Regions from separate parts of the Streptomyces sp. NPDC006552 genome, predicted to be linked through region 1. Evidence: riboswitches for the same ligand, from Rfam matches in the RefSeq annotation. Region 1 holds a riboswitch; each other region holds the start of a gene.
The links. Region 1 has a riboswitch for cyclic di-AMP ahead of ABZY33_RS20580 (M23 family metallopeptidase). Riboswitches for the same ligand answer to the same signal wherever they lie in the genome.

Region 1 (3,301 bases):
CGCCGCCTCGCCCGCGAGTACGCCGCGCACTACGGCGGCCGGCCGGCCGAGCGGGCGGTCACCGAGTACGAGGCCCTCGCGACCTCGCTCGCCCTGCTCCGGCACCGCGGCCGCGCGGGCCGGGCCGGCGCCGACTTCGTCGTGCGGGAGCGGGAGCTGCTCGACGGGCTGTGGCAGCGGCGCGGGTACGCCCGCCCCGCCCTCGCCTACGCCGCCGGGATCGCGGCCCCCCTGTGGCGGCCCCCGGTGTACGCGGGGCCGCCGCCCGGCGCCCCCGCGTACCACCCCTACCGCCCCTGAGAGCCCGTACCGCCCCAGAGAGCGCTCAGGCCGAGGCGTCCGTGAGGCGGGCCAGCTCCGCGTCCGTCAGCTCCAGGCCGGCCACGGCGAGCAGCGCCGGCAGCTGTTCCACCGTGCGCGCGGACGCGAGCGGCGCGGCGACGGTGGGCTGGGCGGCGAGCCAGGCCAGGGCGACCGTGGCGATCTCGGCATCGTGGGCCTGGGCGACCTCGTCGAGCGCGGTCAGCACCTTCTGGCCGCGCTCGGTCGCCAGGTGCTTGCCCGCACCGGCCGCACGCGGGCTGTCGACGGCGACGCCCGGCCGGTACTTGCCGGTCAGGAAACCCGCGGCGAGCGCGTAGTACGGAACGGCGGCGAGCCCGGCGCGCGAGGCGATCTCCCGCCGGGCGCCTTCGTAGGTGTCGCGCGAGACGAGGTTGTAGTGCGGTTGGAGGGCGACGTAGCGGGCGAGGCCCTCGCGGTCGGAGAGGTCCAGGGACTCCTGGAGCCGCTCGGGCGAGATGTTCGAGGCGGCGATGGCGCGGACCTTGCCTGCCCGCACCAGCCCGTCGAGCGCGCCGATGATCTCCTCGACGGGGATCGTCTCGTCGTCGTCGAAGTGCGTGTAGTAGAGGTCGATGTGATCGGTGCCGAGGCGCGTGAGGGAGGCGTCGGCCGCGGCCCGGATGTTCTCGGCGCGCAGGCCCTTGTAGTCGGGGTGGCGGGCGACCTTGGTGGCGATGACGACGTCGTCGCGCCGGCCGCGGGCGGCGAGCCACTTACCGATGATCGTCTCCGACTCACCGCCGTGGTTGCCCTTGACCCAGGCCGAGTACGAGTCCGCCGTGTCGATGAAGTTGCCGCCCTGGGCGGTGTAGGCGTCGAGCACCGCGAAGGAGGTGGCCTCGTCGGCGGTCCACCCGAACACGTTCCCGCCGAGGGCGAGCGGAAAGACCTCCAGGTCCGAGGAGCCGAGCGGGCGCAGGGGAGAAGTAGTCATGCCCCGATTGAACGCCCCCGCGGAACGCGCGGTCCCGCCGGGGGCGCCGGCGGGTCAGGGCGTCAGGCCCTTGCCGCGCAGCCAGGCCGCGGGGTCGATGCCGGTGGCGTCCCCGCCGGGGTGGACCTCCAGGTGGAGGTGGGCGCCCGTGACGTTGCCGGTGGCGCCGACGCGGCCGATGACGTCGCCGGTGGCGACGTGCTGACCGACGCTGACGTTCATCGACGACTGGTGGCAGAACCACAGTTCGGTGCCGTCGTCGAGGGTGATGATCGTGCGGTAGCCGTACGCGCCCGCCCAGCCGGCCTCGGTGACGGTGCCGCCGTGGACGGCGTAGATCGGTGTACCGGTGGAGGCCGCGAAGTCCAGGCCCGTGTGGTAACCGGAGGACCACATCGATCCGGGCTGCCCGAAGGTGCCGGTGAGCGTGTACGAGGCGATGGGGAGCCGGAAGCTCTTGGCCAGCTTGGCGAGCCGCTCGGCCTCGGCCTTCTTCTCGGCCTCCTCCCGGGCCTTCTTCTTGTCGGCGGCGGCCTTGGCCTCCGCCTTCTGCTGCTTGGCGGCGGCCTCGTCGGCGGCCCGCTGTGCGGCGGCCTGCTCGGCCGCGGCCTGCGCGGTGGCGTCGGCGGCGTCCTGCTGCGTCTCGGCCTGCTGCATGATCCGGGCCCGCAGCGCCTCGCCCGCACCCGCCCGGCCGGTGCCCATCGTGGTGAGGGGGGCGGCGGAGGCACCGGACGGGGAGTCGGCGCTGTCGGACATGAGCGCGCCCACGCCCGGCAGCGACTTCGCCGCGGGGAGCGAGTCCTTGACCGCGGAGAGGTCGGGCATGGAGATCCGGACGGCGGGCTTGCCGCCCTGCGCGGTGGCGATGCCGCCCGCGCCGACGGCGGCGATCACGCCGACGCCCAGGACCGTGGAGCTGCGCGCGAGCCCACCGCGCTGACGGGCCACGCGGTGCCTGCCGCGGACGGGACGGACGGACTCCTCGGTGGGATTCCACTCCTCCCAGCTCTCCTGCTCGACACCGGCCTCGCCGTCGGCGGGGCGGGCGGAGTACCCGGAGAACTCGGGGGCAGGACGGTTCGACGCCACGGGGGCGCTCTCCTTTCCTTCCTTCTCGCCTACCGGGTTAGCTGACGGGTTCGGAGCAGGAAGGTCTCCTACGAGCACGGTCCGGCGCCCGAAAAGCGACGGAACGGTGCCTGATTCACCCCAAGTTGGTGGTTCCCCGGCTCCCTTACGGGATTAAGCGTGTGCGCACGGAGCCGTCGCTTGTGACGGCTGGGACGACCGCGCTGCGTTATCGAACGTTAATAGACAGCCGATAGTAATTCCAAGCTGTTCCCACTGATCGTTCACGTCTTTGGCCTGGACTTATAGCTCAATACCGGCAGGAAACGGGCGAGTTGCTCGACGGTTTTGGCCTGCGCTAAACACATCAATTTCTGACGGAGTGTCAATCGTTATGCGCAGGGACGCCGTTCGATCACCCCTCGTGACGGTGATCAGGACCGGCGCACGGCGAGCAGCGCCATGTCGTCGGTGGCGCCGCCCCCGGTGTGCCGGCGTACTTCTTCGGCCAGCTCCGCGAGCAGCTCCTCGGGCCCCGGGAAGATCCGGCCCGCGAGCCGGGCCGCCGGGTCGTAGAAGACGCCCCGCGCGTCCCGCGCCTCGGAGAGCCCGTCGGTGTAGAGCAGGAGCGTCGCCCCGGCCGGGAACTCCGCCTCGGTCGCCCGGTCCGGCCAGGAGCCCAGCTCGCCCAGGCCGAGCGGCAGCGCCGACTCCGCCGGTGTGACCATCCGGACCGTGCCGTCGCCGAGCAGCACGACCGGCTCGGGGTGGCCGCGGTTGAGGACGCGCAGGAGCCGGCCGCCGTGCGGGATCTCGGCGAGCACGGCGGTGGTGAACCCCTCGAAGTCGTCGATGCCGCGCCGCCGTGACCCCTCCCGCGCCAGCGCCCGCTCCAGCCGCTGGGCGACCGCCTCCAGGCTCTCCTCCTGCTCCGCGGCCTCCCGGAAGGCC
Region 2 (3,301 bases), on a different contig from region 1:
GTACTACCAGGCGGGCTCCCCGGGCCGCGGCATGCAGGCGCTGCGGGTCCACGTGCCGTACGGCTCGCAGGGCGACATCGTCCGCGTCCACCCCGGCGAGGAGTGGCTCTACGTCCTCGAAGGGCGGCTACGGCTGCGCCTGGGGGACACGTCCTACCAGCTCGACCCCGGGGACAGCGCGCACTTCGACTCGCTCACCCCGCACCGGATCGCCGCCGCGGACGGGGACGGGGCCGAGCTGCTCTTCGTCCACACCTTGTTGCAGAGCCCGATCGCCGCGCTGTGTCTCGGCCCGGCGGCCGGCCCCGTCCGGGAGGTCTGAATCATGAGCGACGCCACCGAGCCCACCCCGGAGGAGCGGCCCGCCCGGCGGGACATCGAGGACAAGCTGCCGCGCGGCATCTGGGTGCGGGTCCTCGTGTACGTCTTCGCGGGGCACGCGCTCGCGGCCTTCATCTACATGCTCTTCACCCTGGGGGGCGGCCAGTAGCCCGCCGTCAGTCGAGGAGGCGCTCGCGCAGCCGGTCGCGGTCGGCCGCGCCGAACCGCAGGCCCTCCTCGAAGTAGCGGTCCACGGTTCCCCAGGTCTGTGCGATGGTCTCGAAGGCGGCGTGCAGATAGCTCGCACGCGCGTCGAAGAGGGGGCTGAGCAGCTCCATGACCTCGGGGGCGTAGGCGTCGCCCGAGGTGGAGGTGCGGCGCACCTTGTAGCGGCGGTGCGTGGCGTTCGACGCCAGGTAGTCCGCCTCGATGGCGTCGCGCTCCACGCCGACGGCGAGCAGCGTCACCGCGATCGACAGGCCCGCGCGGTCCTTGCCGGCCGCGCAGTGCATGAGGGCGGGCGTGCTGTCCTCGGCGAGCGCGTGCAGGACGCGGCTGTGCTCCGCGGTGCGCCGCGAGATGATCGCGCGGTACGACGTGATCATGCGGTTCGCCGCGCGGCCCTGGGAGAGCAGGGCGCGCAGCTGGTCTATGTCACCGTCGCGGACCATCTGCCAGAACTCGGCGCCGTCCGCCGGGTCGGTCAGCGGCAGGTTCACGTTGCGCGTCCCGGGCAGGGCGACGTCGGCGCCCTCCAGGCGCTGGTCGGCGGCGTTGCGGAAGTCGAAGACCGTGTGCAGGCCGAGCCCCGCGAGGAACGCGGCGTCCTCGGCGGTGGCGTGGGCGAGGTGGCCGCTGCGGAAGAGCACACCCGGGCGCACGCGCCGGCCGTCCACGGTCGGCAGACCGCCCACGTCACGGAAGTTGCGCACTCCGGACAGCTCGGGCTCGGTGGACGGGACGTGCTGCGTCACAGGGGGCTCCTCGCGATCGGGTCACCGGCGTTCCTCGCCGGCGAACGCGGTCCTGACGATACGACATGAGTTCCCGAGGCAACCTTCTGTCCGTTTCGGACCTTTTATTAATAACCATCCATAAATAAAAGGGCATTGGGTGGTTCGCGTGAGCAGGCTCATAACCGTGACGGCCCGTAGCGGCCGTCCCGAATTCTCGCGGCGGAAATTCCCGGAAGGTAAGGGCTGGGCAAAGCGCCGTTATCCACGCAGGGTGACACGGCGAACTCCCGGACGATCAAGAAAGCAACCCCGCCGGTGAATTCGGCGCTTGTCGCCGTCTTGTCGACCGGCTTACTGTCGCCCTTCCATCCGGACGGAACGCCTAATCCTGCCGCCGCCCGGATTCCCACCATGACGACCCGTGACGGCAGGAACGGGGGACCCACAGGCAGGACGCCGCCGGGAATTCCCCATGCGGCTAGGGGTGAAGCCGAATCCGTCCGCGGGTCCGGCCGGGCAGCTCCAGCCCGAACCCGACAGCTCACCTCGTAGGCGACGGAGAGGAAAAGCGCCATGCCCGCCAAGGGAAAGCACCGCCGTTCCACGACCCAGCGCCTCACCCGCGCCGCCGCCGTCGCCTCGGCCGGCGGGGCCGCGCTCGCCCTGCCGCTGATCGGCGCCACCGGCGCCCACGCGGCGACCGGCGACGCCGCCCCGGCCGCCACGACGTACACGGTCAAGGCCGGTGACACGCTCGCGAAGATCGCCGCCGCGCAGCACGTCGACGGCGGCTGGCAGAAGCTGTACGAGGCCAACAAGAAGGTCGTCGGCGCCGACGCGGGCCTCATCAAGCCCGGCCAGCAGCTCACGCTCGAGGGCGCGGCCCCGGCTGCCGCCACCACGACGAGCACCGCCACCGCCGACTACGTGAAGCCGGTCGACGGACCCGTCGGCACGGCGTACCACGCCTCCGGCTCCTCGTGGTCCAGCGGCTACCACACCGGCACCGACTTCGTGGTCTCCACCGGTACCGCCGTCAAGGCCGTCGGCGCCGGCACCGTCGTCTCCGCCGGCTGGGACGGCAGCTACGGCAACGAGGTCGTCATCAAGCACGCCGACGGCGACTACTCGCAGTACGCCCACCTGTCCTCGATCGGCGTCTCGGCCGGGCAGACCGTCACCGCCGGCCAGCAGATCGGCCTCTCCGGGGCCACCGGCAACGTCACCGGACCGCACCTGCACTTCGAGATCCGCACCTCGCCGCAGTACGGCTCCGACATCGACCCGCTGACGTACCTGCGCGACCACGGCGTCACCCTCTGAGCCACGCGCGATCCTTGCGGCGCCCGGGGTTATTCCCCGGGCGCCGCGTGCGTTTTCTCACCCCACGTCAACCCCTGGTTACGTTGGCGTAGGTCACACGCCGAGGTGAAAGATGTGTGGTCGTGGCAAACGAATCGAGATCACTCGGCAGCGGCACGATTCGGTCCTACGCGGCGGTGGGGGACAGCTTCACCGAAGGCGTCGGGGACCCCGGACCCGACGGCAGTTACGTAGGCTGGGCGGACCGGCTCGCCGTCCTCCTGGACGATCGCGTCGCCGAGGACACCTTCCAGTACGCGAACCTCGCCGTGCGCGGCAAACTCATCGACCAGATCGTCGCCGACCAGGTCCCGCGGGCCGTCGAACTCGCCCCCGACCTGGTGACCCTGGTCGCCGGCGGCAACGACATCATCCGGCCCGGCACCGACCCGGACGACGTGGCCGAACGGTTCGAGAAGGCCGTCGCGCGGCTCGCCGAGGCCTGCGGCACCGTCATGGTGGCCACCGGCTTCGACACCCGCGACGTGGCCGTGCTCAAGCACCTGCGCGGCAAGATCGCCACGTACAACATGCATGTGCGCGCCATCGCCGACCGGTACGGCTGCCCCGTGCTCGACCTGTGGTCCCTGCGCTCCGTCCAGGACCGCCGGGCCTGGGACGAGGACCGGCTCCACCTCTCCGCCGAGGGGCACACCCGGGTC
Region 3 (3,301 bases), on a different contig from region 1:
CGAGATCTTGGCGCTGAAGGACTTCGGCGGGAACTTCTTCGGGTCCAGGTCCAGGTCGCGGCAGACCAGGGCCATGAGCCGCTTGCTGTCGGCCGCGTCGTAGATCGAGAACGACGAGGTGAACCCGAGCTTCTTGGACTCGCGGCGCAGGATGCGCACGCACGCGCTGTGGAAGGTGGAGACCCACATCGCGTTCGCCCGCGGGCCCACCAGGGCCTCGACGCGCTCCTTCATCTCGCCCGCGGCCTTGTTCGTGAAGGTGATCGCGAGGATCTGGCCGGGGTGGACGCCGCGCTCGGCCAGCAGGTAGGCGATGCGGTGGGTGAGGACGCGGGTCTTGCCGGAGCCGGCGCCCGCGACGATGAGCAGCGGGGAGCCGCCGTGCACGACGGCCGCCCGCTGGTTCTCGTTCAGCCCGTCGAGCAGGGCCGCCGGGTCCAGGGCGGGGCGGGGCGCGCCGCCGCGGTAGTAGGCGTCCCGGGCCGGAGGCACGTCGAACTTCCCGCCGAACAGGTCGTCCGGGATCGGCTCGGGCTCCGGTCCGTCGTGCTCGCTGTCGGGCGGCGGCGGGGGGCCCTCGGTCCGGTTCTGGAGGCCCGCCAGGAAGCTGTCGTCAAAGAGGCTGCTCATCGCCTCACGAGTCTAGGCGGCCGCACCGACACCCCGCCCCCACCTTCCCCACACTGCCCATATCGGCAGGTCAGCGGCGTCTCCCGGCCGAGGGACCGAAGGGCGCACCCACAGTGACCGAGCGGACGCGATGGGTGCGACAACTGCCCGGTGTCGCCAAGGTCACGAAAATGTATCGGGCATATCGACCAGCAACCTTCACAGCGGCGACACGAGTTGGCTACGGTGCTGCGCGGGCGGCCCGTCCCCCCGCCGCGAACACCGCGGCGAACGAGCAGCCCCCGCCGAGTCCCGTACGCCGTGAGGCAGGGAACCGGGGACCCACCGAGAACTTGGGGTGAGTCGGCGCAGCCGCCCGTCAGCACGAGGGGCGGCGGCCGTAGGGCAGCCTTCCGTACGCCCGAACCCGTCAGCTAACCCGGTAGGCGGACCACGGAAGGAGTCGCCTCCTTGGCGTCGCACCGCAAGCCGCGTGCCCGGTCCCGGATGACCGGCGGCCTTCGCACCACCCCCGCGGTCGGGATCACGACCGTCGCCCTCACCTCGGTGGCCCTCCTCTCGCAGAGCGCCCAGGCGGCCCCCGCCCGGCCGGACCGGCCGAACCTGGCAGAGGTGCAGAAGAAGGTCGACAGCCTGTACCGGCAGGCTGAGGTCGCCACGCAGAAGTACAACTCCGCCAAGGAGCAGACCGACGGCAAGAAGAAGCAGGTCGACCGCCTCCTCGACGACATCGCGCAGCGCACCGAGAAGCTGAACTCGGCCCGCCAGGAGCTGGGCCGGTTCGCCGCCCAGCAGTACCGTTCGGGCGGGATCGGCGACACGGCGACGATGTTCCTCGCGGACGACCCCGAGGACTACTTCGCGCAGAACCGGCTGATGAGCCGCATGACCGCCGACCAGAAGCACGCGGTCGACGACTACCAGAAGCAGCAGCTCAGCACCGCGAAGAAGCGCACCGAGGCGCAGGAGAGCCTCCAGCAGCTCACGTCCTCGCAGACCGACCTGAAGACCTCCAAGCAGAGCGTGCAGACGAAGCTGGCCGACGCCCGCCGGCTGCTGTCGAAGCTGACCGCCGAGGAGAAGCGGCGGCTCGCGGCGATCGAGAAGAAGAAGGAAGCGGCGGCCCGCAAGAAGGCCGCCGATCTCGCCGCCCGGCAGAAGGCGGAGGAGGAGAAGCAGCAGGCGGCCGAGGAGAGCGCCGGGCAGCAGGCCGGCTCCGGCTCGTCCGGCGGCGGTACCACGGAGGCGCCGGCCGGCGGCTCCTCCGGATACGCGGCCAAGGCCGCCAGGGCGCTCGCCTACGCCAAGTCCCAGGAGGGCAAGCCGTACGTGTGGGGCGCCACGGGTCCGGACTCCTACGACTGCTCGGGCCTGACCCAGGCGGCCTGGAAGGCGGCCGGCATCACCTTGCCGCGCACCACGTGGGACCAGGTGGAGGCCGGCACGACGATCCCGCTCTCGTCGATCCAACCGGGCGACCTGGTGTTCTTCTACGACGACATCAGCCACGTCGGCCTGTACCTCGGCGACGGCATGATGATCCACGCGCCGAAGCCGGGCGCGTCCGTCCGCGAGGAGTCCATCTACTACGACGGCACCGGCTCGATCCACAGCGTGGTGCGTCCCGCCTGACGCCCGGGCCCCGGGGTCCCCCGGGGCCCCTCAGGTCCCTCAGGTCCAGAGCACCGCGATGAAGATGTTGGCCATCGTCAGCCCGCCGACCGCCGCGAACAGGCCCTTCTCCGCCGTCTCCTCGTCGCGCTTCACGTACACGATGCCGAGGACGACGATCAGGACCGCCAGCTTCACGCCGATCTTGATGTTGTTCACGGGGGAGTCGTCGGCCTGGTCGAGACCGACCAGGGCGACGCCGGTGACGAGCATGGTCAGGGCGCCGTGCAGCATCGCCTTGGTGAACCGGGCGGTGCCGCGCCCCATCGCCGCCATCTGCGTGAGGAAACCGCCGAGCAGCGCCGCGATGCCGATGATGTGCAGGCCGACGAAGAGATGGATGAGTACGTCCATGGCTCCGGAGCCTAACCGGGCGCTGTTTCCCCACGATCGCCGGGCGTCCCCGGACAGCACTCTGTCACCCTCCGCCACCACCCGTAACAAAAGAACCAGTTCCGTACAATCCGCCGCCAGGCCGTGACGCCGAGGTTTAGCGTCCTTCCTCAGGTGACCGGCTCCTCACACCGCCGCCCGGGCCAGGGGCGGCAGCCGGACATCACCGCCGAGAGGTCCGGCGGCGGCCCGCTCCCCCTGTGCGGGCCGCCGCCGGACGTGCGACCGGCGGTCGGATACGCACCGGAAGGACGTGGCTCTTCGTGCCGGCAGCGCATCGCAAGCCGAAACGACGTCTCCTCAGTGGCCGCGCGGCGGCCGTCCTCGCTCTCGCCTCCGCGACCGCCGCCACCGCTGTCGAGAGCGGCACGGCGCACGCGGAGCCGGACCTCACCCCCGCTCAGGTGAAGGCGGAGGTCGACCGGCTCTACCGGGAGGCGGAGGTCGCCACCGAGAAGTACAACGGCGCGAAGGAGAAGGCCGGCAAGGCCCGCGAGGAGGTGGACTCGTTACAGGACGAGGCGGGCCGCAGGACGGAGACCCTGAACGCGAGCCGGCAGCGGCTCGGTTCGGTCGCGGCGGCGCAGTACCGCACCGGCGGCGTCGA
Region 4 (3,301 bases), on a different contig from region 1:
GAGCGCCGCGCGGTTCGACTCCAGGTTCGGGGCGAAGCCGCCCTCGTCGCCGAGGCCGGTGGACAGACCCTTGGTCTTCAGCACCTTCTTGAGGGTGTGGTAGACCTCGGTGCCCCAGCGCAGCGCCTCGGAGAAGGACTCCGCGCCGATCGGGGCGATCATGAACTCCTGGATGTCGACGTTCGAGTCGGCGTGCGACCCGCCGTTCAGGATGTTCATCATCGGGACGGGCAGCAGGTGCGCGTTCGGACCGCCGAGGTAGCGGAAGAGCGGCAGGTCGCTGGCCTCGGACGCGGCGTGTGCGACGGCCAGGGAGACGCCCAGGATCGCGTTGGCGCCGAGCGAGCCCTTGTTGTCGGTCGCGTCCAGGTCGAACATCGCCTGGTCGATCAGGCGCTGCTCGGTGGCGTCGTAGCCGACGAGCTCCGGGCCGATCTGCTCGATGACGGCGAGGACGGCCTTCTCGACGCCCTTGCCCTGGTAACGGTTGGGGTCACCGTCACGGAGTTCGATGGCCTCGAAGGCACCGGTGGAGGCACCGGACGGAACAGCAGCACGACCCGTGCTGCCGTCGTCGAGGCCGACCTCGACCTCGACCGTGGGGTTGCCTCGGGAGTCCAGGATTTCCCGGGCTACGACGACGTCGATGGACGGCACGAGCATCTCCTTCTGGGATGTGACACAACAGTGCGGGCGGCTGGCCCGCACCCCTGAGCGTAACCGGCTCCGGGGCATCGGCCAGCCGACCGACCGTCTCGTGGACAACGCCGACAGCGAAATGTTTCCAAACGGAACAAAGACGGCGACCCCCGTCCCGGAGACCAGGACGGGGGTCGCCGGCGAGAGCGGCCCATCAGGGGCGGCGCGGTGGGGTCCGGCGTCCGCCGACGCCGGTGCCCGCCCCTGCGCGGGGTTCTCCTACTTGAGGTGCAGCTGCTGGTCCGGGTAGATCAGGTTGGCGTCGCTGATGATGTCCTTGTTGAGCTTGAACACCTTCTGCCAGCTGGTCCCGTGCGCCTCGGCGATCTTGCTGAGCGTGTCGCCGGTCTTCACCTTGTACTCGCCGTCACCCTTCTCGACCTTCTTGCCGGTCGGGGTGGTGACGGTCTTCTTCGGCGTCTGCTGCTGCGGCTGCGCCTGCTGCTGCGGCTGCTCACGCTGCTGCGAGCGGGTCGTCGTGGAGGAGTCGGAGCGCTCCTGCTGCTGCGGCTGCGACTGCTGCGACGACTCGGCCGGAGCGGAGTTGCTGGTGTCGGCGCCGGACAGGCCCACGCCACAGCTCGGCCAGGCACCCTTGCCCTGCGCGGCCAGCACCTTCTCGGCGACGGATATCTGCTGCGCCTTGGACGCCTGGTCGGCGGAGGAGGCGTAGGAGGTGCCGCCGTACGCGGCCCAGGTCGAGGACGAGAACTGCAGGCCGCCGTAGTAGCCGTTGCCCGTGTTGATCGACCAGTTGCCGCCGGACTCGCAGGCCGCGACCTGGTCCCACTCGGAGGTGGAGGCGGCGGAGGCGCCGGTGGCACCCATCAGCGGAACGGCGACGGCGGCACCGGTGACACCGGCGAGCGTGGCGACACGGACGGCCTTGGACGGGCGACGGTGCTTGCCCTTGCTGGAGAACAGCATGAAGAGATCCCCTCACCGACGCCTACGAGGTGAGCTGTCGGGTTCGGACCAGTGAGTGTCCGGCGCGCATCCTGTGCGCGGCTTGACCCCAAGCCGGTTGCCCGGCACTTACCTTGGGTCCCCCGCTCCTGCCTACGGCGCTGACGCGTCGACTGTTCCCGTACGGACGTCGGCAGGATTCGGCGTGACGTCCGTCGGGGCCCGCTGTGGCGAGCGGTCACGACCGTAAGCAGTCGATCCGCCCGATTTCAAAGACGATCAGGGTCTTTGAGACTCATGTCTCACTCACGCATAACTGGACATACGAGCCTCAACCACCCCTGAACTCCCGCTACTTTTCCACCGTTTCGAGACCAAGATCCAGACTCTGACCAGGAAGGATGAGGTCGGGGTCGGAACCGACCGTCTTCTTGTTCAGGTCGTAGAGCGCATCCGACCCGCCCCGCACGTCGTGAGCCTCCGCGATGTCCCACAAGTTGTCGCCGGAGCGGACCGTGTACGTCCCGTCGGCGCGCTGCTCCTCGCGCGAGGCGTGACGCCCGTCACCCTGACGGGAGGCGGAGGCGTCGTCCGAGGCGCGGTCGCCGCGGTGGCGGCCGGCCTCGTCGGCGTCCGCGGAGGGCTCGGAGTCCGCAGAGCCGGAGCCCGTGGAGCCGGACTGCCCCGACCCGTCACCCTTGTCCGCCTTGTCTGTCTTGTCCGCCTTGTCTTCCGTGCCGTCCGCCGCCCGGCCCGTCGCGGTGGAATCCGGCTCGTCGCTCGCTCCGTCACCAGCCGCGTCACCGGCCGTGCCGTCGGAGGCGTCGGCCGACGGGGCGTCGGAGGCGGTGCCTCCGGCCGCGTCCGAGGCGTCCGGGGTGGCGGAAACGCCCGACGTGCCGGCGCCGCGTTCCGCGTGATTCTTCTCTCCCGCGGTGTCCGAGGAGCCGGCGGGGTCACCGGAGTCCGCCGAACCGGACGTACCGGACGGCTGCGGGGAGGCGCTGACTCCCGGGTCGACATCAGCCGTGTCGTCACCCTGCGTGAGGCCCGCGACGACCGAACAACTCGGCCAGGCGCTCGGCCCCTTGGCGGCGAGCGCCTTCTCGGCGACGGCGATCTGCTGCGAACGGCTGGCGTCGTCGGCGCGCGGGGCGAAGTCGAGCCCGCCGTAGCGCTCCCACATCTCCTGGGAGAACTGGAACCCGCCGTAGTAGCCGTTGCCCGCGTCCAGGCTCCACTGGCCGCCGGACTCGCACTCGGCGAGCTTGTCCCAGGTGGTGGTGGAGGCGGCGCTCGCGCTGGTCGCCGCGAGCAGCGGGATCGCGATGGCGCTGCCGGTGACCCCGGCGGCGACGACGAGAGCAGGGGCCTGACGGGGGCGACGGTGTCGACCGTTCCCGGAGAGCATGCGGTTGCCTTTCGCGAGACTGATGCGGCACGCGACATGAGTGGCGGAAGTGGTGCCGGTTGTGCCTGTGTCGCGATGACTGGTGAACGTAGCGGGACTCGAACGCTTGTCACAAGTCGATGCAGCGCAGATCACGTGAACATCACAATCCTGACAGGGCGTCAGTCATGGAGGTCTTTCGGACGGTTGCATCCAGCGGACTTGATCTCGTATACGACCTCCAGTGCCGGGACCGACTCCTCTCGCCGGGCTTCTGACCCACCGCCTCTCGCGTTCAGCACGTCC

Region 2: it holds a riboswitch for cyclic di-AMP, as region 1 does, so the genes downstream of both, ABZY33_RS03055 (LysM peptidoglycan-binding domain-containing M23 family metallopeptidase) here and ABZY33_RS20580 (M23 family metallopeptidase) in region 1, are expected to answer to the same signal.
Region 3: it holds a riboswitch for cyclic di-AMP, as region 1 does, so the genes downstream of both, ABZY33_RS00165 (NlpC/P60 family protein) here and ABZY33_RS20580 (M23 family metallopeptidase) in region 1, are expected to answer to the same signal.
Region 4: it holds a riboswitch for cyclic di-AMP, as region 1 does, so the genes downstream of both, ABZY33_RS09705 (transglycosylase family protein) here and ABZY33_RS20580 (M23 family metallopeptidase) in region 1, are expected to answer to the same signal.

What each region holds. Positions count from the first base shown of each region.
Region 1 covers NZ_JBEXOS010000034.1:60,860-64,160, reverse strand. Annotated here, with positions in the region: gene ABZY33_RS20590 (PrsW family intramembrane metalloprotease) at 1-300, shown strand, start outside; gene ABZY33_RS20585 (aldo/keto reductase) at 326-1,279, opposite strand; gene ABZY33_RS20580 (M23 family metallopeptidase) at 1,334-2,371, opposite strand; cyclic di-AMP (ydaO/yuaA leader) riboswitch at 2,383-2,541, opposite strand; gene ABZY33_RS20575 (PP2C family protein-serine/threonine phosphatase) at 2,785-3,301, opposite strand, start outside.
Region 2 covers NZ_JBEXOS010000003.1:123,809-127,109, reverse strand. Annotated here, with positions in the region: gene ABZY33_RS03070 (XRE family transcriptional regulator) at 1-322, shown strand, start outside; gene ABZY33_RS03065 (DUF6126 family protein) at 326-490, shown strand; gene ABZY33_RS03060 (tyrosine-protein phosphatase) at 498-1,295, opposite strand; cyclic di-AMP (ydaO/yuaA leader) riboswitch at 1,680-1,845, shown strand; gene ABZY33_RS03055 (LysM peptidoglycan-binding domain-containing M23 family metallopeptidase) at 1,851-2,600, shown strand; gene ABZY33_RS03050 (SGNH/GDSL hydrolase family protein) at 2,723-3,301, shown strand, end outside.
Region 3 covers NZ_JBEXOS010000001.1:39,943-43,243, reverse strand. Annotated here, with positions in the region: gene pcrA (DNA helicase PcrA) at 1-630, opposite strand, end outside; cyclic di-AMP (ydaO/yuaA leader) riboswitch at 903-1,074, shown strand; gene ABZY33_RS00165 (NlpC/P60 family protein) at 1,117-2,262, shown strand; gene ABZY33_RS00160 (hypothetical protein) at 2,302-2,655, opposite strand; gene ABZY33_RS00155 (NlpC/P60 family protein) at 2,958-3,301, shown strand, end outside.
Region 4 covers NZ_JBEXOS010000011.1:95,762-99,062, reverse strand. Annotated here, with positions in the region: gene eno (phosphopyruvate hydratase) at 1-657, opposite strand, end outside; gene ABZY33_RS09705 (transglycosylase family protein) at 919-1,626, opposite strand; cyclic di-AMP (ydaO/yuaA leader) riboswitch at 1,631-1,776, opposite strand; gene ABZY33_RS09700 (transglycosylase family protein) at 1,958-3,016, opposite strand; gene ABZY33_RS09695 (transposase) at 3,178-3,301, opposite strand, start outside.